3 linked regions of the Microbulbifer sp. A4B17 genome follow. The main gene of each other region encodes a partner of the protein of the gene in region 2 in a complex. Links are inferred from orthologs where the notes say so. Each region holds a gene or a part of one and is shown on either strand. Other genes may lie near its edges.

Region 1 (6,202 bases), 1.5 Mb from region 2 along the record:
CGGCAAAGACAAAATGTCTGGCCTATTAGGCTTGGATATAAAGGCCCTGGGCATCCCCTCCGAAAATCAGTATGTGGCCAAATACTGCCAGCGAATGGGTATTGATGGGATTGATAATTGGCCGTTTTATTTGGCATTTAGCTTCTTTCGCCTGGCAGCGATTGTTCAGGGGGTGGTCAAGCGTGCAAAAGACGGCAATGCCTCCAATAAAAATGCGGCAAAACTGGGAGCCCTGGTAGAACCCCTCGCACAAGCTGCATTGGATATCGCTGCTAATGGTTAACTTCTGAAATTATAAGGATAAGAAATGGCAAAGAATATTTTTGATCTCACGGGAAAAATTGCCCTGGTAACTGGTGCCAGTCGGGGTATTGGTGAGGCCATCGCAAAACTTTTGGCTGAGCAGGGTGCCCATGTTTTGGTTTCCAGCAGAAAAATCGAGGGATGTCAGGCCGTAGCCGATGCAATTGTGGATGCCGGTGGCTGTGCCGATGCGATCCCTTGCCATATTGGCAATATGGATAATATCCAGCAGGTTATCGGCGATATTCGCGAGCGATTTGGTCGCTTGGATATTTTGGTCAACAATGCGGCGACTAATCCCTATTTTGGTCATATTCTGGATACTGATTTAGCGGCCTTTGAAAAGACGGTAGAGGTCAATATACGCGGTTATTTCTTTATGTCGGTAGAAGCCGGCAAATTGATGCGAGAGCAGGGTGGTGGCGTTATTGTAAATACCGCCTCAGTGAATGCCTTGCAGCCAGGTGTTGGGCAGGGTATTTACTCAATTACCAAGGCGGCGGTGGTCAATATGACCAAGGCGTTTGCCAAGGAGTGTGCGCAATTTAATATCCGGGTGAATGCTTTACTACCAGGGCTTACAAAAACCAAATTCGCCGGGGCATTGTTTTCCCACGAGGATATTTATAAGACCGCTGTCGGCCATATTCCCATGCACCGCCATGCGGAGCCAGAAGAGATGGCGGGTACCGTTTTGTATCTGGTCTCCGATGCTTCCAGTTATACGACTGGAGAATGTGTCGTTGTGGATGGTGGTTTGACTTCTTGTGGGGGGATTTAACCATGCATGATCCAATACTCGATTTTAGTGATAAAGTCGCATTGATTACCGGTGCTGCCAGTGGATTTGGAAAATTACTGGCCCAGGAACTTGGTTCTCGGGGCGCTCGTTTGGTATTGGGAGATATCAATGAAGAGGCCTTGATGCAGTTGGCGGACAAACTGGGAAGCCAAAATATTGCTGTGCGCGCCCAGCGCTGTGATGTTTCCCAAGAGCCTGATTGCGCTGCACTTGCTCAACTGGCCCAGTCAGAATTTGGACAGCTGGATATTGCTGTTAACAATGCCGGCATCGCGCCTCCGATGATGTCTCTCAAGCAGACAGATGAGGCCATGATGGACCTTCAGTACAACGTTAACCTGAAGGGTGTTTTCCTGGGGCTTAAACACCAGTTGCCCCTGTTGAAAGACACTGGAGGGGTTGTGCTCAACGTTTCCTCTATGGCGGGTCTGGGTGGTGCCCCCAAGATCGCCTCCTACGCAGCGGCAAAACATGGCGTTATTGGCCTGACCAAAACGGCAGCGATGGAAAATGCCAAGTACGGTATCCGTGTGAATGCGATTTGCCCCTTCTATTGCCTGACTCCGATGGTTACCGATATTGCAACGGAAGATGCCTGCCCTGAACAAGTACAGGCGTTTCTCGCCGAAGGGTGCCCGATGAAACGCTTGGGTAAGCCAGAAGAGGTGGTAGCGGCGATGTTGATGCTGGTTTCCCCAAAAATGACTTACATTACTGGGCAGGCACTGGCGGTAGATGGTGGCTTGTCGGCCTACTGAGTAAGGAGCCTCTGGATAACCCTGGAATATATCTGCAGGCCTACGAGGCATCGCAGCGTTGTTCAGAGGCCTGATCAATAACTGGAATGAAAATCGAAAGGGAGCCTTCGATGCCTGTAGAGATTTCACCTGATAACCTCAATCAGTACATTGGTTTTGAAACAGAGCCCACTGCCTGGTTTGAGATTGACCAGCAACGAGTTGACAGTTTTGCTGAGTGCACCTTGGATCGACAGTTCATCCATGTAGACCCGGAGGCAGCTGCTAAAACTCCCTTTGGAGGGACGGTTGCCCATGGCTTTCTCTCCTTGTCACTACTGCCATATTTTGTAGGATCCTTGCAGATAACGGTCGCGGGTGCCTATATGGGGGTGAATTATGGATTGGATAAAGTCCGCTTTATCAGCCCGGTAAAGACAGGTAGTCGGGTACGCGTCTCTGGGAAAATACTGGATATTACGGAGAAGAGAGAGTCTCAGTATCAAATTAGGCTGATGGTGACAATGGAAATAGAGGGAGAGGCGAAGCCCGCTTTAGTTGCAGAGTGGATTTTCCTGCAGATTACCTAGTAGGAGTAGTAGAAGTCTTGGCCACCACTTTTATAAGTCGTAATGGAAAGTGGTGTCTGCGATTTGTTTGAGAGCTATTTAAGATGAGTTTATATAAGTGGTTCTTCTTTAAGAATATTGAGGCCCATGCGAACAATATTTAGGTGAGAAGCGGAAATACCTTTTTTAAAATAATCGCCCGTAAGGTTAAACTGTTGAACCTCAATAAATGGTGAGGATAAGGTACATCCCCAGTAGGGGTTTATACCCCACCAGCCATATTTTCCGGCGGTTCTGGGGTTTCTTTGAAAGAAGTTGTAAGCCTTTTTGATATTGTTATATTTGAGCTTGAATTTTCTTTTGTCATTTATGCTGTGGGCATCAAATATCACTAGGCATTGTATAGAGATGCCTTGGCGACCAAGTGCGTTTGCGATTTTTATTGCGGTATTTCCCCCTCTACTGTAGCCAAACAGTATTGCTGTTTTATTGCGTGAAATCCCATTTTTAAGGTAGCGATAAATAGTAAGCTTTCTTGTATGGGAGAATATCCGCCCGTCAAGTTGGTTGATCACTGACTTAAGTACCGGATTTTCTCCGGCAGAAGGGCCACCGGCACCGTAGATGCCCGCCACAATATAATGGCTAAGTTGGGACTGTATAGGGAGTGAGAATTCGAATTGGCCGCTTGAACTTGATATCAGTTGTTTCTAGCTCCTTGAAGCCGTACTCGATAAAATCCGACAGTGACGCTTAGCGCTTTTACGCAATTCATCTGGCAGGGGCTCTTCACTTTCACTCTGCTGTTCTGCCCGCCAGTAATGGCACAATGCAACATACTCGCCACTATTTACCTGATTGCGCAGTGCGAGCCAAGGGTCTGGTTTAGGGATAATTGGTGCTGCAGTTTCTTTCCAGTCCCTTAAAACCGGTTCGTATGAATGCTGCTCTTCGGGGCCTGCTTTGTGTGTGAAGGCGCCCAAGTGCTGTGCTGGGTGTACTAGCAGCAATAGGGCAGTTACTACACTGCAGCTCACGGTTGCCCGAGATAGCAGGTGATTGATATTTACTTTTGGCTTATACGCTTGGGCTGTTTTATATAGATCGTCATCCAGCTGTTGAGGGGAAGTCAACGTTTCGGCTTCTTTAAAATATTGATTTTCCCAATTGCTCATATCACTAACTCAATTACTCTTCGATAATTTCTACTTGCCAGGGTTTTCTCTCTGATCCATAAATAGCGTCATCCAGAGATGATCGTGCGCGATGATATAGGGTTCGGCACTTGTTCAGTGAGAGTTGCTCAATATCCGCCACTGTTGCCAGTGGTAGTTTGCACTCTATATGCAGTAATAAAACATTACGCAGCTGTGAAGGTAATTTTTGGATCGCCGCGAGAATTCTGTTCTGCTGAGGGGGTTCTTGTGCGTGTGTCTTAGAGCTATTGAACTCCTCGTGCCTGAGTAATTTGTTGACCTGAATAAAAAGCCAACTCTTCAGCATGCGCCCATGTAGTTCTGGAGGATTCTCCAAAATGCCACGCCAGAGTTTTTGCAAGAGCAAAGTAGTTGAAGATGGTGCCATTTGTATGCAGTAGCGATAGAGGGAATCTTTGTGACGACTGTAGAGCAGACGGAAAACAGTCGGTTTCCGCGACTCCTTGTAATATTGGAATAGCGCTTCGTCAGATAGGTGGCGTAATTCTTTGCGAGACAATGTCTTTAGCCTCCGTACGCAAATTATCCGGCCTCGTACCGCTGGTCGAGTATGGGTTTATGCGGCGTCAATAAAGAAGATTGTAGTATGCTTCTGCGTCGTAAATATTCTCCGGCCAGTATTTATAATTTCAGCCGATGTCACTGCGCGACAGACACTAATCTTCGAGCTTGCGAAGTATAGTTGCCTCTGGTTTGGTGGGTGGTTGCTCGGGTAACGGCCAACGCCAGATTTATTGATAGATGATGGTGCGCCTTAATAAAGAGTTAGGCGTCAAAAAATGGTTTTTTCCGGCAGGGGCAATGGTAATTGAATGGGTCCCTGCCCCGCGCGCAGGTCTGTGAGACGCAAGCCTACCCCGAGAAGACGAATAGGCGCAGGACGCTTATCACGACACTCTTGCAACAGCTGACGAAATTCAGAAATTCGCCCAGCGCGGCTGCTGCGCTCGTGAGTACTGGTAGTAAAGTCCGCGTACTTTACTTTAACGGTGGCACCGTTTACCTCGTAGCGATCGCCGAGTTTTTCCAGGCGTTCCAACAGGCGCATATAGAGCTCTGTCAGTTGTTCCAGCCACTCCTCATAACTGGACAAGTCCTCTCGAAAAGTTCGCTCGACACTAACACTCTTGCGTGATCCATCACCACTGACCGGGCGATCATCAATGCCACGACAGAGGTCGTAAAGGCGGCGGCCAAATTTCCCAAATTTCTTGCTCAATTCAATTTGTGAAAAATTGCGTAAATCCGCACAGGTGCGAATGCCCTGGCGATGCATTTTCTCTGCGGTTACTCGCCCCACACCGTGTATTTTGTTGATCGGCAGGCGCAAAACAAATTGATCGACTTCGTCTGGGGTAACGACCGTTAATCCGTCGGGCTTCTGCCAGTCACTGGCAATTTTGGCCAGGAATTTATTCGGGGCGACTCCGGCTGAAATTGTGATACCGAGATTATCCCGCACCCTCTGCCGGATCTCTTCTGCAATCAAGGTGGCGCTGCCGTGGCACCGACCGCTGTCGGTGACATCCAGGAAGGCTTCGTCCAGGGATAGGGGCTCAATATCGTCACAGTAATCGAGGAAAATCTCTCGTATCTGTCCGCTGACCTCCCGGTACTTGGCCATATTGCCGGGTACTACAATCAAATCAGGGCACAGTTTCTTGGCTTGGGCGGTAGGCATTGCGGAGCGAACTCCATAGCTGCGCGCTTCATAGTTGCAGGTAGAGATCACTCCTCGTCGGTTGCTACTGCCACCAACGGCCAGGGGGCGTCCACGGAGATTGGGATCGTCACGCATTTCGACCGAGGCGTAGAAGCAATCACAATCACAGTGGATGATCTTTCTCATGCTGTGATTATATACAGTGTTGTATAGTGCCAGGAAGTAATTTATGCCACCCGGACACCCGGCGAAGATAGGTAGGTGAATAATGAGCAGTATTCCGTTGGTAGATTGCCCAACTTCCGATGATGTAGCCAAGGTGTTTGATGAAATTCAGGATGAATTGGGGGGAATCCCCAGTCTGTTCCGGATCTACGCTCAGCACCCGGGGCTGTTGGAGGCAAACTGGGATAAATTTAAAGCTGTGATGATACACGGTTGCCTGTCGGCTCAACTAAAAGAGGCGATTGGCCTGGCGGTCTCTGCTGATAATCACTGTGACTATGGTATCTACCACCACTGCATGTCTCTCGAGATGCTCGGGGTGGAAACGGATGAAGTGATGCGTATTCGCACTGATCCCAAGCATGTACATTTTTCCGAAAAAGAGCATGCGCTGTTTGACTTGGCGCGGAATGCAAATAGCGCGCCGGACGACCACCGACAGCACTTGATAGCCTCTGCGCGAAAGCTGGGTGCCGGCGATGATGAGATTTTGGAAGCCTTGGGCGTAATGGAGATGGTGCTGGGGGCCAATCACATCGCTGAGGTGCTCAGCCTGGACCCCACAAGAGTGCCCCACAAGAAATAATGACGGCAATTTACTGAACAGGCAGTACTACCTGGGCCTGCCGAATATCAGTGCCAGTACAAACATCACAATGAAAATAAAGAAGAGAATCTTGGCTATT
Region 2 (7,704 bases):
CAGCATAGAGTTCACAGCGGTCTCTTATCTGGTACTGCTCTCGCTGCTCTTCACAGGCCCGAAGAGCACTTCGATTCGCCTCTACTTGGTTGCCGCCGTCTTCGCTAAAACCCGCCACAAATGCACCACGGTAGTCCACAGCCATTGCCAGGGCTTTGTTGCCAGAGTACTTCCTGTAAGTTGACATTAATTGGCCCAAACCACTGATCTCAAGCTCGAACTCCAAACCCGCTTCCTCCTCCAACTCATCCAGCATCGACTGCAACTGTGCCCGCGAATCCTCTTCCGCAATTTGCATTAATAGCGGTTGAGAGACTTTTGAGAAGAGATCTCTATCTCGATCCAGGTAAAGCTCCAGTACATACCACCAGGCAATTCCCGTTTCCCTCGGAGCACGCAAATACGCCTGCTCTAGCATTTCCATATACTTCTGGCGGGGATACCCCAAAACTTGCATTGTGATCGCCAGTTCATACCAGTAGGCTGGTACTTCCCCTTGGGCATTTACTAATTGAACATATTTATCCCGAATACGTTTCATCTTTCTGGGACTGAGGTATCCCTCCTCCGCCAAGGCTGCGGATAAATCATTTTTTGCCTGGGCTTCGAGATACCAGGTTTCTCCGTGGTATTTCGCCGGAATAGAATTCAATACTTCCTCAGCGCGGGAATAATTTCCTTCACCAGTCAAAGCAATGGCCAGTGCGGAATTTAACGATGGGCTAGAGGCCTGCTTTTTATCTGCATAGACAATATATTCTTCTAATGCTTCGGATCCCTGCTCCGAAATTGCCATAAAGTAGGCCAGTTCTGCGACTGCGGCACTACTGTCCATCAAGTTAACGGAGGGGGATTTAATTACACCATTATTGGAAAACTCCCCCTCGTAATAAATGAAATGACCTTTCGGCAAGTTCTTATACTGCTCATTGAGCTCTTCAAAAGTCATTCCCAGAGCTTCAGGTAAGCTCGCAATTGGATCTTCGCCGGCATTATAAGCCTCCAAATATTCATTTAAGGCTTTATTTCTATCCGCATCGAAAATCATCCAGTGAGCTAACATCCATCCACTGGCATAAAGTGCTCCGGTATCTCTTGAATTCAGCGAGCCAGGAGTGGCTGAAAGGAGCTTATCCAGTGGCAACTCTCTCGCTCGATTAAGACTAATCGCCCGATCAACCGGTATTTTTCCAAAGCTGTACTTTTTATTTTCACCAAAATCTACCGTGGAAAATACTTCAGCAATACCTTCACTAAACCAGTAGGGGTAGAGGTGCTGGCTTCCGCTGTAGGTTAAGAAATGCGTATATTCATGAAACAATGTCTGACGAGCGGGATTATCTGGAAGGGCACGATTTCCGTTTAGATTTAATAATGCGAAGCTCCCATAAGCAGTATTATGGAATTGTCCAATGATAGTTCTAGACGACTCGCTACCACTGACTCCTTTGAAGCTGAGCCGATCATCCAGGGCGTAAATGGTCAACTTTTGTTGATCTGCTGAATACTTAATATATCGTTTTGCAAAAATCCGAAATCGTTCCAAGTCTATTGCCAGTTTTTCAACTTGCTTGGGATTATCATTGGTAACGATACGAAAGTGCTCGGTTTCGATTTCGTACCATTCAGAGTTGACTAATTTCTGCGTGCTAGTGCAACCATATAAAGCTAGTGCAATCACACCACCGACAACTATAAAACGGCGAGCATCGCCGAGAATAGAAGAAATGAGGTTCCCCATAAGTCTTGTGGTCCGTTTAATTTTATTTGTTTGTTTGTAAAAATAGGTAAGTTAGAAGGATTTCTATAGTTTTTGAGCTTTTTAAAAATACAGCAAAAGTATTGCTTGGCTAAGCTTTACTAAAAGTTTTTATTGTTTATTTTAATTTCTTGTCAGTAATTTCAGGCTTTATTGGAAGGGCAGGTATCGGATCTGTGCAACACTTTCCGATAGAGCGAAAATAAAAATATCGAATTTATTGCAAGTCATTTTATGTGAGAAAAATAACACACAGTAACTCCCCATTTTGCTTCCGAGGGAAATTACTGTGCGACTTTCAGAAAATAGCCTTATGGCAATTAAACGTCGAGATTCTCCACCGCCAAAGCGTTGGTCTCGATAAAGTCACGGCGCGGCTCTACCTGATCACCCATCAGAGTTGTAAAGATCTGGTCCGCGGCAATGGCATCTTCAACGGTTACCTGCAGCATACGACGGCTCTCCGGGTCCATGGTGGTTTCCCAAAGCTGCTCCGGGTTCATCTCACCTAGCCCCTTATAGCGCTGGATACCGTAGCCTCTACGGCTCTCGCCCATCAGCCAGTCCATCACTTCAGGGAAGCTGCTGACAGCGTGCTGCTTCTCGCCGCGCTGGATAAAGGCACCCTCTTCCAACAGACCCACCATCTTCTCACCCAGAGCGCATATAGACGCGTACTCAGCGGAATCGAAGAACTCGTGGTTAATCAGGTAGTCACTGCCGACACCGTGGGCCACGATATGGATATGGGGCAGGAACAGGCCGCGCTCGGTGTTCTCCTGAACCGTCACTTCGTGACGACGGGTTCCACCACTCTCTTCGTCACCGAGTTTCTCCTGCAGCTTCTCACTCCAAGCCACAACTTTCTCCTGGGACTGCAAGTCTTCCTGAGACAAGCTGGGCAGGTAGATCATGCTGCGCAGCACTTCCTCAGGGTACAGACGCGACAGACGGTCGATTGTCGCCAATACGCTGCGGTATTCGCCTACCAGGCTCTCCAGGGAGGCGCCAGAAAGCCCTGGGGCATCCGGGTTCACAAACAGCGTGGCGCCTTCCAGGGCGGCGTTGGTGAGGAACTGGGTCAGAGCGCCCTCATCCTTCAGGTACTGTTCCTGTTTGCCCTTGGAGATCTTATACAGCGGCGGCTGGGCGATGTAGATGTGACCCCGCTCGATCAGCTCCGGCATCTGACGGAAGAAGAAGGTGAGCAACAGGGTACGGATATGGGCTCCATCCACGTCAGCATCGGTCATGATGATGATGCTGTGGTAACGCAACTTATCCGGGTTGAACTCACTCTTGCCGATACCACAGCCCAGTGCGGTAATCAGGGTACCCACTTCGGCACTTGAGAGCATCTTATCAAAGCGCGCTTTTTCCACATTGAGGATCTTACCCTTCAGCGGCAGGATCGCCTGGGTGCGGCGATCGCGGCCCTGCTTGGCAGAACCACCGGCGGAGTCACCCTCCACTAAGTAAATCTCAGATAGTGCCGGATCTTTTTGCTGGCAATCTGCCAGTTTTCCGGGCAGGCCGGCAATATCCAACGCTCCCTTGCGGCGAGTCATTTCACGGGCCTTGCGGGCCGCCTCACGGGCTTTGGCCGCGTCGATCATCTTGGTGACGACAGATTTGGCTTCCTGTGGGTTCTCCATCAGGTAGTCTGTGAAGTGGTGACCCATCTCCTGTTCTACAGCGGGTTTCACTTCGGATGAAACCAGCTTGTCCTTAGTCTGGGAGGAGAATTTCGGGTCCGGAACCTTCACAGAGATAATCGCGGTGAGACCTTCCCTGGCGTCATCGCCAGTGGTGTTCACCTTGTCTTTCTTACCCAGGCCTTCCCGCTCGATATAGCTGTTCAGACCGCGGGTCAGGGCTGCACGGAAGCCCGCCAGGTGGGTACCACCGTCGCGCTGGGGAATATTGTTGGTGTAGCAGAAGATGCTTTCCTGGAAGCTATCGTTCCACTGTAATGCCACCTCTACTGCAATGCCGTCTTCGCGCTGGCTCTGGAAGTGCAGAACCTTGTTAATCGGAGTTTTGTTCTGGTTGAGGAACTCCACAAAGGCACTCAGACCACCCTCGTATTCATAGACCTCTTCCTTACCACTGCGCTCATCCTTCAGGACAATACGCACACCGGAGTTCAGGAAGGACAGCTCGCGCAGGCGCTTGGCCAGCACATCGAAATGGAACTCGATATTACTGAAGGTATCCTCAGACGGTTTGAAGTGCACCGTAGTGCCGGTGGTATCGCTGTCACCCACAACTTCCAGGGGTGCCTGGGGCACTCCGTGGTGGTAGGTCTGCTCGTGGATCTTGCCACCGCGACGGATAGTCAGCTTCAGCTCTTTGGACAAAGCGTTTACCACCGATACCCCTACCCCGTGCAAACCGCCGGAGACCTTGTAGGTGTTGTCATCAAATTTACCGCCTGCGTGAAGGACGGTCATAATCACTTCTGCTGCAGAAACCCCCTCTTCCGGGTGAATCTCTGTCGGGATACCACGGCCATTGTCCGATACGGAAATGGACTCATCCGGGTGGATGGTTACACGGATCTCATCACAGTGGCCGGCCAGCGCTTCATCGATGGAGTTGTCGACCACCTCGAATACCATGTGGTGCAGACCGGTGCCATCGTCGGTATCACCAATATACATTCCGGGGCGCTTGCGCACCGCATCCAGGCCTTTTAATACCTTGATACTGCTTGAGTCATAGCTTTGCTGCTCTGACATTTATTCGCTCCATTAAACTTATTGTGCGGCCGAAGCTTCGGCACTGATCTTCCCATGTTCCACGTGGAACACTTTCGGGCAATTCCAAGGGGCATCTAGTTGCCGCCAAGGGCGGCTTGTAGTGCCCTCCTCAATTCCGGTTACAAGCACCTGGCTGGCACAACGCCCAACCCAATGCGCAAAAATCTGTTGGTTACTGTCATCCAGCTCTGCCGGCAAGTCATCTACCAGGAATACTGGCATATCCCCCTGCCTACAGACTACCTCCGCCATGGCCGTGCGCACCGCACACACCAACATCTTCTGTTGGCCTCGAGATAGAATATTGTGGGCCGACTCACCGGCTACGGTAAAACGAATATCCGCCCTATGGGGACCAATACGCGTATGCCCCTGTGAAACATCTGATTCCCGTGATTCAGATAGAGCGCCACGCAGGTCAACTTCTTTACGCCAGCCACGACGGTAACTCATATCGACACGGCTCAACAGGCTCTGTGGTAACTCACCGAGAAGTTGCGAAACGGCAGACTGCAATTGAGAAAACTGAGCTAATCGCAGATCGTTTACACGCTCGCCACTAAGGGCCAACTGCTCTTCCCATACGCCGATGCTAGCCTCATCGATTTTACCACGACGCAGGAGAGCATTTCGCTGCCGCAGTGCGATTTGATAATTTTTCCACTCCTGGGCAAATAAATGTTCCACGTGGAACACTGTCCAATCCAATAATCGGCGCCGAATGCCGGGGCCACCATCAAGTGCGGAAAAACTTTCACTGTTTATCAATTGAAGGGGCAGGCAACTAGCAAGCTGTGAGCTGGATTCCGCTGGAGCCTGGTTAACCCTGATTCGGCCCGAGCCATCTGCGAGGCGCTCTACCCCCAAGTTAAAACCTGTATCGAGCTGGGCAAAAACCGTAAGCCCACCAGTATCATGCTGAATAACCGACTTATGCTGGCGAGAGCGAAAGGAACGACCGGTTGCCAGCATATGTACCGCCTCTAGCAGTGAAGTCTTGCCACTGCCATTCGCACCGCAAAACACGTTAACGCCAGGACCCAGTTTGAGATCGGCAGAGCAGATATTTCGAAAATTAGATAAGAGAAGACGGGTCAGCGCCACAGACACCTCCCCCAGAGTGAAGAGCGCGATGCACAAGCATCGCTTTGTTTATCGGCTACCCCACCGAGCGGGGGGGTAGCCTCAATCCATTCAGAAAAGAGCAATGGGTGGGCTGCCTTACAGGCGCATAGGCATAATCACGTACAGCGCATCACCTTCTTCAGGTTGCTGCAGCAGAGCACTGCTATTGGCATCCGCCAAACTGATACGGATCTGGTCACTGTGAATAGCACCAGTGACGTCCAGCAGATAGGAAACGTTAAAGCCAATCTCCATTGGCTCACCTACGTAATCCACCATCATCTGCTCTTCCGCCTCTTCCTGCTCCGGGTTGTTGGCAACAATCTGCAATAACCCCTCAGAAACCTGAAGACGCACCCCACGGTATTTCTCGTTGGAGAGAATCGCTGCGCGGGAGAAGGCCTGGCGCAAACCCTGGCGATCGGCATAGACCACATTGCCCGCCCCTCGCGGCAACACGCGCTCGTAGTCAGGGAACTTCCCGTCCACCAGCTTGGAAGTGAAAGTAAACTGACCACTAACCACACGAATATGGTTGTTACCCAGCACTACCTGTGCCTGTGCATCGCTGTCTTCAAGCAAACGACCCAGCTCAAGTACGCCTTTGCGCGGCACAATAGCCTGGATAGGCGTGGCGACATCCAGGCCGGGGGCATCGCGATCGCAAAGCGCCAAGCGGTGGCCATCAGTAGCAACCGCGCGCAGCTGCTGCGGGCGACACTCTAGCAGTAAACCATTCAGGTAATAGCGCACATCCTGCTGAGCCATAGCAAAACTGGTGGCTTCTATCAGGCGGCGGATCTCGCGCTGGGAGATATCGAAACGGGTCTGTGCACTGGCCTCTTCCTGGTTCGGGAAGTCCGCTGCGGGCAGAGTCGACAGCTGAAAACGGCTGCGGCCACTGCGCAGTATCAGGCGCTCGCCATCGCGCTCAAACTTCAGTTCAGCACCATCGGGCAGAGAGCGACAAATATCCAGCAGCTTGCGTGCGGGAACAGTCACCTCGCCCTCCATTTCTACACCGTCTACACCGAGACGGCCGACAATTTCCACTTCCAGATCAGTACCGGTCAGGGAGAGTTCCTGGCCCTGTAACTGCATCAACACATTGGCCAGGACTGGCAGTGTTTGGCGTTTCTCAACAACACCGGCCACCAGTTGTAACGGCTTCAGAAGGGCGTCCCGGCTCACATTGAATTTCATCGGTAGTTTCGCCTTGTTTTGTCAGTTATTCGATTAAGTGGTCAGCGACCGTGTCAGCAACTTAACATCCTCGCGAATATCCGCGTCGGACTCCTGCAACTCACGTATTTTGCGGCAGGCATGCAGTACTGTTGTGTGGTCGCGACCACCGAAGGCATCGCCGATCTCCGGCAAGCTGTGATTGGTCAGCTCCTTGGCCAGGGACATAGCGACTTGGCGGGGACGGGCCACCGAGCGACTGCGCCGCTTGGAGAGCAAATCCGCCACCTTAATTTTGTAGTATTCAGCGACAACCCGCTGGATATTATCCACACTGACCAATCGATCCTGTAGGGCCAACAGGTCTTTTAGTGCTTCGCGCACAAGGACATCGTCAATAGCGCGACCGGTAAATTGCGAATTGGCAATTACGCGGCGCAGTGCACCTTCAAGCTCTCGCACATTGGAGCGAATGCGCTGCGCAATAAAGAAAGCGGAGTCGTGAGGTAAATCCACACCCACCTGCTCGGCCTTCTTCATCAAAATAGCGACTCGGGTCTCGAGCTCCGGAGGCTCTACAGCCACCGTTAATCCCCAGCCAAAGCGGGATTTCAAACGCTCTTCCAAGCCGTCGATCTCTTTGGGATAGCGGTCACAGGTTAGGATAATCTGCTGACCACCTTCCAGCAGGGCATTAAAGGTATGGAAAAACTCTTCCTGAGAGCGCTCCTTACCGGCAAAGAACTGGATATCATCAATCAACAGGGCGTCAACAGACCGGTAATAGCGCTTAAAGTCGCTGATGGCATTCAGCTGTAGCGCTTTCACCATATCTGCAACAAAGCGCTCGGAGTGCAAATACACCACCTTAGCATT
Region 3 (6,353 bases), 3.0 Mb from region 2 along the record:
GGGACGACAGTGCTTTTTTTCATCTTATTGTGTACCAAGGGCCAAAAATACTTGCTTTCGGTACTCACGTGTCGCCTCTGAGTCCGAATAATGGGGGCTACAGCGGACCAAGCACCTGTCCAGCCCCGCCCCACTGAGTCTGGCAATTAATCCAGGTTCTCGCCAATCCAATTCAATACATCAGTGTCATGAGTTTTGGTTTTTACCTTATCGATAATATGACGAAGACGCCCACTCTTATCGATGATAAAAGTCGTTCGCAAAAGCCCCATATACTCCTTGCCCATAAATTTTTTCAGGCCCCAGCAGCCATATTTATCGGCAATCTTGTGATCTTCATCGGACAGCAAATCAAAATTCAGTTCATGCTTATCGATAAAGCGCTGTAACTTGGCTTCCGGATCCGGGCTCACACCCAACACAACGGTATTGGCTTTTTTAAATTCAGCTGCACTATCGCGAATACCACATGCCTGAGTGGTACATCCGGGAGTCAGTGCCTTCGGGTAAAAGTAGAGGACCACATTACTTTTGTCTCGAAAATCCTTAAGTGACACCTTCTCGCCACTTTGATTGGTCAGCGTGAAAGCTGGAGCCAAATTACCGATCTTCGGAAAAGCCATCTGATATCCCCTATGGAATTAATAAAAGTTAAGCGGGGATTATAGCGAAAAGAAACAAACGAGACGCCAGTTCTATACAGAAATCAGAACTGCTGCAGGCGAAACTCCTTCTCTTTCCTGGCACAAATGCCAAAACGACCTAGTTTTTGTACCAGCTCGGCCTTCTCGGCCTCAGTGAGAAACTCCCCAACCTCAAGACAGCCTTCGGGTCCACTAAAATTAACGGAAGCCATTTCAGTAGCGCTGCTCCCCATTCGCACAAGCACTGCCAGCTTATCGCGGTCAAACTCGCGGTGGTAAACAGTTTCCTGCCTGAATCCTTTACAGCAATCCAGGATTACCATTTTTTCATTGATACGTATCACTTCCCGACGGGTCCCCTCCAAGTACACATAAGTAAACAGAATGCCCAGCAGGATCATCTCAAGCCCGGCAAAGGGCAGAATCATCCAGGCTCCGGCCAGTGCAAAAGCGAGACTGATCCCAAGAGACACTCCAACCAGCGAGAAGAACACCCACAGATTGCCGGAGAGAGAAAGGGATTGGTTGGGCTGCAGCAGGATACAGGCGCAACGGGCGGTGTTGCGGCCAACTTCAGTGACCATAACAGGGACATTCCGGCAGACATGTAAAATTAGTGTAGTGCCGATGGCGGCAGCTCACACAAAGATGCTGACCGGCAGGTTATTCGAAGCCGGGCTGGGAGTTACAAAATTGAGGCACAAAAAAGCCCACACCAAGATGTGGGCTTTTGGGAACAGCCCGGGGATAAAGCCCCGGACCTTTTATTCCCTATTACGGCAGCAGGTGTGCTACTGCATCACGCTCTTCCGCCAACTCCTGCTCGGTAGCAGTCATTTTCTCGCGAGAGAAGTCGTTGATGTCAACGCCTTGAACAATTTCCCAGTCGCCGTCTTTGCAAGTGCAAGGGAAAGAGTAAATCAGGCCTTCCTGAATACCGTAAGAACCATCGCTGAATACAGCCATGCTGGTCCAGTCACCTTCAGCGGTGCCCAGAGCCCAATCGCGCATATGGTCGATGGCAGCGTTGGCAGCGGAAGCCGCAGAGGAAGCACCGCGCGCCTTGATGATAGCTGCACCACGCTGTTGAACAGTCGGGATGAAGTCGTTTTCGTACCATTCCTGCTCCACTTTATCCATGGCTGCAGCACCGGAAACCTTCACTTGGTGCAGGTCTGGGTACTGAGTGGAAGAGTGGTTGCCCCAAATGGTCATATGGGTGATGTCGTTAACACTGGAATCAGTTTTGTTTGCCAACTGAGACAAAGCGCGGTTGTGATCCAGACGGGTCATCGCAGTGAAGTTACGCGGGTCCAGGTCTGGCGCATTGCGCTGAGCGATCAGGGCATTGGTGTTAGCCGGGTTGCCAACAACCAGTACTTTTACGTTACGAGAAGCAACGTCGTTCAGGGCTTTACCCTGTGCAGAGAAGATAGCAGCGTTAGCTTCCAGCAGGTCCTTACGCTCCATACCCGGTCCACGGGGACGCGCGCCTACCAGCAAAGCGTAATCTGCATCTTTGAACGCAACAGTAGCATCATCGGACTGAACGATACCCGCGAGCAGCGGGAAAGCGCAGTCTTCAAGCTCCATAGCAACGCCTTTCAGCGCTTCCAATGCCGGAGTGATTTCCAGCAATTGCAGAATAACCGGCTGATCTTTGCCCAGCATTTCGCCAGAGGCGATGCGGAACAGCAACGAATAGCTAATCTGACCGGCAGCGCCGGTAACAGCAACACGTACAGGTGCTTTCACGATAGTTCTCCCTCGTTTGTAAGCGGCCGCATTATAGGGCCTCGCGAGTAAATTTCATCTTACACAAGCGAAATAGCGGCTCAATTTGTATGACAAAACCCCCTCAGGCTGTAATGGACACTCTTTGCGAGTGGTTATGTCAATGCCATTTCCCGGTAACGCTCTTGCAAAGCCATATAAACCTGATCACTGTAATCAGCAGTAGACGAATCCAAAAGTCCTGCAATTTCCGCAAGATGTTCATTGTCTTCGCGGCCCGCCCAGGTTTTCACATAACTGCCATCTTTGTAGCCGTTATCCTGGCGGAATCGGTTAAGTACATTTTTACCGACGTATCGCTGGTACAACTCAGCAAAAGACATTCCTGCATCAGCCAATAGTTGAGCAAAACCAGCAACATCAAACTGTTTGGTGGCCAGGGTGCTCAAGGTGAAAGACTCGAGATTTTCACGGAAATCGCCTGCTGAACGCTCAGAACCATCAAATTCCTTCAGCATAATTTCAGCTACTTTCTGCGGGGAGCCTTTTTGCAATTCAAGACTCAATCCGAAATGCCAAATATCCACCAGCTCAAGTTTTACCTGGTCCATTTCCGGAAGCTGCTTTTTCCACCACTTCCAGCCGTAGTGATCTAACAGCTCTGCACTTTCCACCCAAATTGCGCGGTACCAGGCAAAATTTTGCTCACGCCAGTTCTCATTAACTACCGTATTAATCTCGTCTTGCAGAGTCAGCATGACTTGCAGCTGCTGCTTCATCATAGGGGAACATCCAATAGACCCGGATCAAACTGCCCGGGGGAATAATCTGAAAAAGTTTTCTGAGGTGATTTCGGCCAGCTCTTCGTAGGGAATACCGCGTAAATCAGCGATAAATTCCGCCACTTCACGCACATAGGCCGGAATATTGGGCTTACCCCGATAGGGCACTGGGGCCAAATAAGGGGAGTCGGTCTCAACGAGTAACCGATCCAAAGGCAGCCTGCGGGCGACATCCCGCAGCTCCTCGGCATTTTTAAAGGTCACGATACCGGACAAAGAAATATAATAATTGAGATCCAGGGCAGCCTTGGCCATATCCCAGCTCTCGGTAAAACAGTGCAGAACACCTGCGGTATTGGTATTACCGTGCTCTTTAATGAGAGCGATAGTATCTTCCCGCGCATCTCTCGTATGCACAATAACCGGAAGCTCTGCCTGCCCTGCCGCTTTCAGGTGTGCAATAAAGCTCTGCTGCTGGATTTCCTGAGTGTCAGTACTGTAATAGTAATCCAGGCCTGTCTCCCCCAATGCAACAACATTGGGCTGGTTAGCCATTCCTACCAGTCGCTCAACATCCGCCATGCCGGAGTCGACATCCAGCGGGTGCACACCAACGGAACAGACTACGTCCTCGTAGCGGGATGCGATTTCAACAACCGCATCGGCGTTTTCCAGACTGATACCGACACAGAGGAACCTGCCAACACCGCGACTGCGGGCCAGATCCAATACAGCATCCAGATCGCCATCAAATTTATCGAGCTTAAGTCTGTCCAGGTGACAGTGAGAATCAACAAGCATTAGAGGGTTACAACGTATGGGTTGGGCGGCTGGATTCTAAAGTTCCCGCCAAATGGGTTTCAATCTTGTTTTGGGCGATATTGTCCTTATCGCCAAATTGAACCCCGATACCGGGAGTGCGGTTGCCCTGGGCACCATTGGGGGTAATCCAGATCACTTTACCGGCAACTGGAATTTTTTCTGGCTCATCCATCAAGCTCAGAAGCAGAAACACCTCATCGCCAAGGCTGTACGACTTATCGGTACTGATAAACAGGCCACCATTCTTAACGAAGGGCATATAGGCCGCGTAGAGCACAGATTTATCCTGGATTTTCAGTGACAGGATGCCGTTGCGGGCACCGCCTCCCATGGCTTTCATGGACAACCTCAATGTTTATATTTCTAAATGATGCGCTAACTTATCTAAGCCCGCAGCCTGTGTCCAGGCAGCGCCAATGGCCCCACCCCATTTGTGCAGGACACCTAAGCAAAAAGCTTTGCCCAGCGGATGAATAATTCTTCAAGCAGCAAGCGACGGTTTGGGTTGGCTGTGCCCAGCAATCCCTTGCGTGCCTGGAGTAAATGATCGTAGAAGGCAAAAACCGGCTGCAGGCTTTGCTCTCCCAACCCCGGCAACCTCTGCAACAGACTCATTAACTGGGCATCTCCACTGAGATCGCAACTGCGTATCTGCACCATCTGGGTCAGCCAGTGCTGCCAGAAAAGCAGCAGTTGGACCAACTCAACCCCCTCGGCTGGTGCTTCCCAACGGCCCGCCGTAGAGACGGCGCTCGCCGTGCCCTGAGCTACAGCATCGAGATCTTTTAAAAACTGCTCGCGTACTTCCCTCGGCTTGGGCTCAGCCAGTTCAGCAGCCAATAATGGTGCCCCACCGGCCAGGGTTAAGACTCTCTGTGCCAGCGGCTCTTCCAGCCCATTGCTGTATAACCACTGTAGCGCGATCTCTTCAGTTGGAGGTGGAAAAGCAATGGATTGACAACGACTTCTAATCGTTGGCAGAAGACCCATGGGGGCATCGGTGATCAGCACAAAGATAACGGAAGCTGCAGGCTCTTCAAGGTTTTTCAACAAAGCATTGGCTGCATTGATATTCATCGCCTCCGCAGGCGACAAACAAACCAGGCGCGCCCCGCCCCGCCCACTGGTACGGGAAACGAAGTTGCCCAGTTGGCGGATTTGCTCCACTTTCAAAGGTCCACCGGGCTTTTCAGGTTCAACTTGTAGGAAATCAGGATGCGAGCCAGCCATCCACAACCGACAATCCTTACACTCTCCACAAGCCTGACCTGCCCTCGGTTGTTCACATAGGGCCAACGCAGTAAAAGCAGCCGCGAATTGTCGCTTCCCCAACCCCTCCGGGCCGGTCAGCAGTAAAGCGTGCGGGCAGCGGCCCGCCTGCAACTGCAAAACCAATCTCTGCCATTGCTCGAAGTGCCAGGGTAAAGGTACCGGTATCGATTTATACTCAAAAGTTTCAGGCACAGACATCAGCCACAAGTCTTATCATTTGAAAATAGATTCTGGGGGCAAGATAGCTTAAAGCAACAGCTCCAATTGCCTGGCTAGGTCCACCTGCACCTTCTCCAGAGATTGGCTGGCATCAACAATTGCATAACGGGCAGGTGCCGCTTCAGCTCGCTCGCGATATGCCGCGCGCACCCGCTGGAAGAACGCCAAATGCTCACTCTCAAAACGATCTGCTTCCCCGGTGCGTGCGGCTCGCTGCAGCCCCACTTCCGGGTCGAGATCCAAAAGGAGTACTTTATCTGGGCGCAAATCCCCTTGAACTGTCTGCTCCAACTGCTCGATTAACTGTCGATCCAGTTTGCGACCGCCACCTTGATAGGCATAGGTAGCATCGGTGAAGCGATCACAGATTACCCAATCCCCACGTTTTAACGCGGGTAGTATAACCTGAGACAGATGTTGTGCGCGGGCGGCAAACACCATCAATAATTCTGCCGTGGGGTCAACCGATTCATCCCGTTTTGCCAGTAACAGCTCGCGCAGCTGTTCAGCCAACGGGGTGCCACCCGGCTCCCGGGTTTGGATAAACTTTATATTGTGCTTTTTGAGCCACTCGGTAATGAAGAGTAAGTTGGTGGATTTCCCCACTCCCTCTACACCCTCGAGGGTAATGAACTTGCCGTGCGACACTAATCCTTTCCTTTTGCCGGACTCGAGCGGTAATCCGCTCGTCTTTTCAGCTGATACTCCCGCACCGCACGGTTGTGCTCTGTCAGAGTCGCTGAAAAATGATGGGACCCATCTCCTTTACCGACAAAATACAAACTTTTACCGGGCTTCGGATTTAAAGCGGCCCGAATTGCCGCTCGCCCAGGCAGGGCAATCGGCGTGGGAGGAAGGCCATTGATAACATAGGTGTTAT

The links. The genes of interacting proteins can lie anywhere in the genome.
Region 1: the proteins of dnaN (region 2) and dinB are in contact, whole or in part, in a solved structure (PDB 1OK7), measured with the Escherichia coli proteins. The link is inferred for Microbulbifer sp. A4B17 from one-to-one orthologs.
Region 3: the proteins of dnaN (region 2) and BTJ40_RS13325 are in contact, whole or in part, in a cryo-EM structure (PDB 8GIZ), measured with the Escherichia coli proteins. The link is inferred for Microbulbifer sp. A4B17 from one-to-one orthologs.

The regions. Positions count from the first base shown.
Region 1 is NZ_CP029064.1:1,488,962-1,495,163, forward strand. What follows is about bases 3,440-6,202. They hold dinB (DNA polymerase IV), read right to left. Parts: upstream 5,478-6,202; coding sequence 4,401-5,477; downstream 3,440-4,400. Other genes in these bases: BTJ40_RS06575 (hypothetical protein), read right to left, coding at 3,440-3,586; BTJ40_RS06580 (RNA polymerase sigma factor), read right to left, coding at 3,600-4,127; BTJ40_RS06590 (carboxymuconolactone decarboxylase family protein), read left to right, coding at 5,560-6,102; BTJ40_RS06595 (DUF1328 domain-containing protein), read right to left, coding at 6,130-6,202. Outside these bases: BTJ40_RS06550 (phosphotransferase), read left to right, coding at 1-283; BTJ40_RS06555 (SDR family oxidoreductase), read left to right, coding at 308-1,084; BTJ40_RS06560 (SDR family NAD(P)-dependent oxidoreductase), read left to right, coding at 1,087-1,863; BTJ40_RS06565 (MaoC family dehydratase), read left to right, coding at 1,974-2,432; BTJ40_RS06570 (hypothetical protein), read right to left, coding at 2,522-3,046; more of BTJ40_RS06575, read right to left, coding at 3,122-3,439. UniProt on the Escherichia coli protein: Poorly processive, error-prone DNA polymerase involved in translesion repair and untargeted mutagenesis. Copies undamaged DNA at stalled replication forks, which arise in vivo from mismatched or misaligned primer ends.
Region 2 is NZ_CP029064.1:811-8,514, reverse strand. Bases 4,797-7,704 are described here. They hold dnaN (DNA polymerase III subunit beta), read right to left. Parts: upstream 6,850-7,704; coding sequence 5,743-6,849; downstream 4,797-5,742. Other genes in these bases: dnaA (chromosomal replication initiator protein DnaA), read right to left, coding at 6,883-7,704; recF (DNA replication/repair protein RecF), read right to left, coding at 4,797-5,625. Outside these bases: BTJ40_RS00025 (hypothetical protein), read right to left, coding at 1-1,741; gyrB (DNA topoisomerase (ATP-hydrolyzing) subunit B), read right to left, coding at 2,080-4,500; more of recF, read right to left, coding at 4,519-4,796. UniProt on the Escherichia coli protein: Confers DNA tethering and processivity to DNA polymerases and other proteins. Acts as a clamp, forming a ring around DNA (a reaction catalyzed by the clamp-loading complex) which diffuses in an ATP-independent manner freely and bidirectionally along dsDNA.
Region 3 is NZ_CP029064.1:2,994,917-3,001,269, forward strand. The notes cover bases 3,440-6,353. They hold BTJ40_RS13325 (DNA polymerase III subunit delta'), read right to left. Parts: upstream 5,453-6,353; coding sequence 4,427-5,452; downstream 3,440-4,426. Other genes in these bases: BTJ40_RS13315 (TatD family hydrolase), read right to left, coding at 3,440-3,961; BTJ40_RS13320 (PilZ domain-containing protein), read right to left, coding at 3,969-4,322; tmk (dTMP kinase), read right to left, coding at 5,501-6,121; mltG (endolytic transglycosylase MltG), read right to left, coding at 6,121-6,353. Outside these bases: bcp (thioredoxin-dependent thiol peroxidase), read right to left, coding at 147-623; BTJ40_RS13300 (DUF2244 domain-containing protein), read right to left, coding at 707-1,228; BTJ40_RS13305 (malate dehydrogenase), read right to left, coding at 1,419-2,399; BTJ40_RS13310 (dUTP diphosphatase), read right to left, coding at 2,534-3,157; more of BTJ40_RS13315, read right to left, coding at 3,185-3,439. UniProt on the Escherichia coli protein: Part of the beta sliding clamp loading complex, which hydrolyzes ATP to load the beta clamp onto primed DNA to form the DNA replication pre-initiation complex.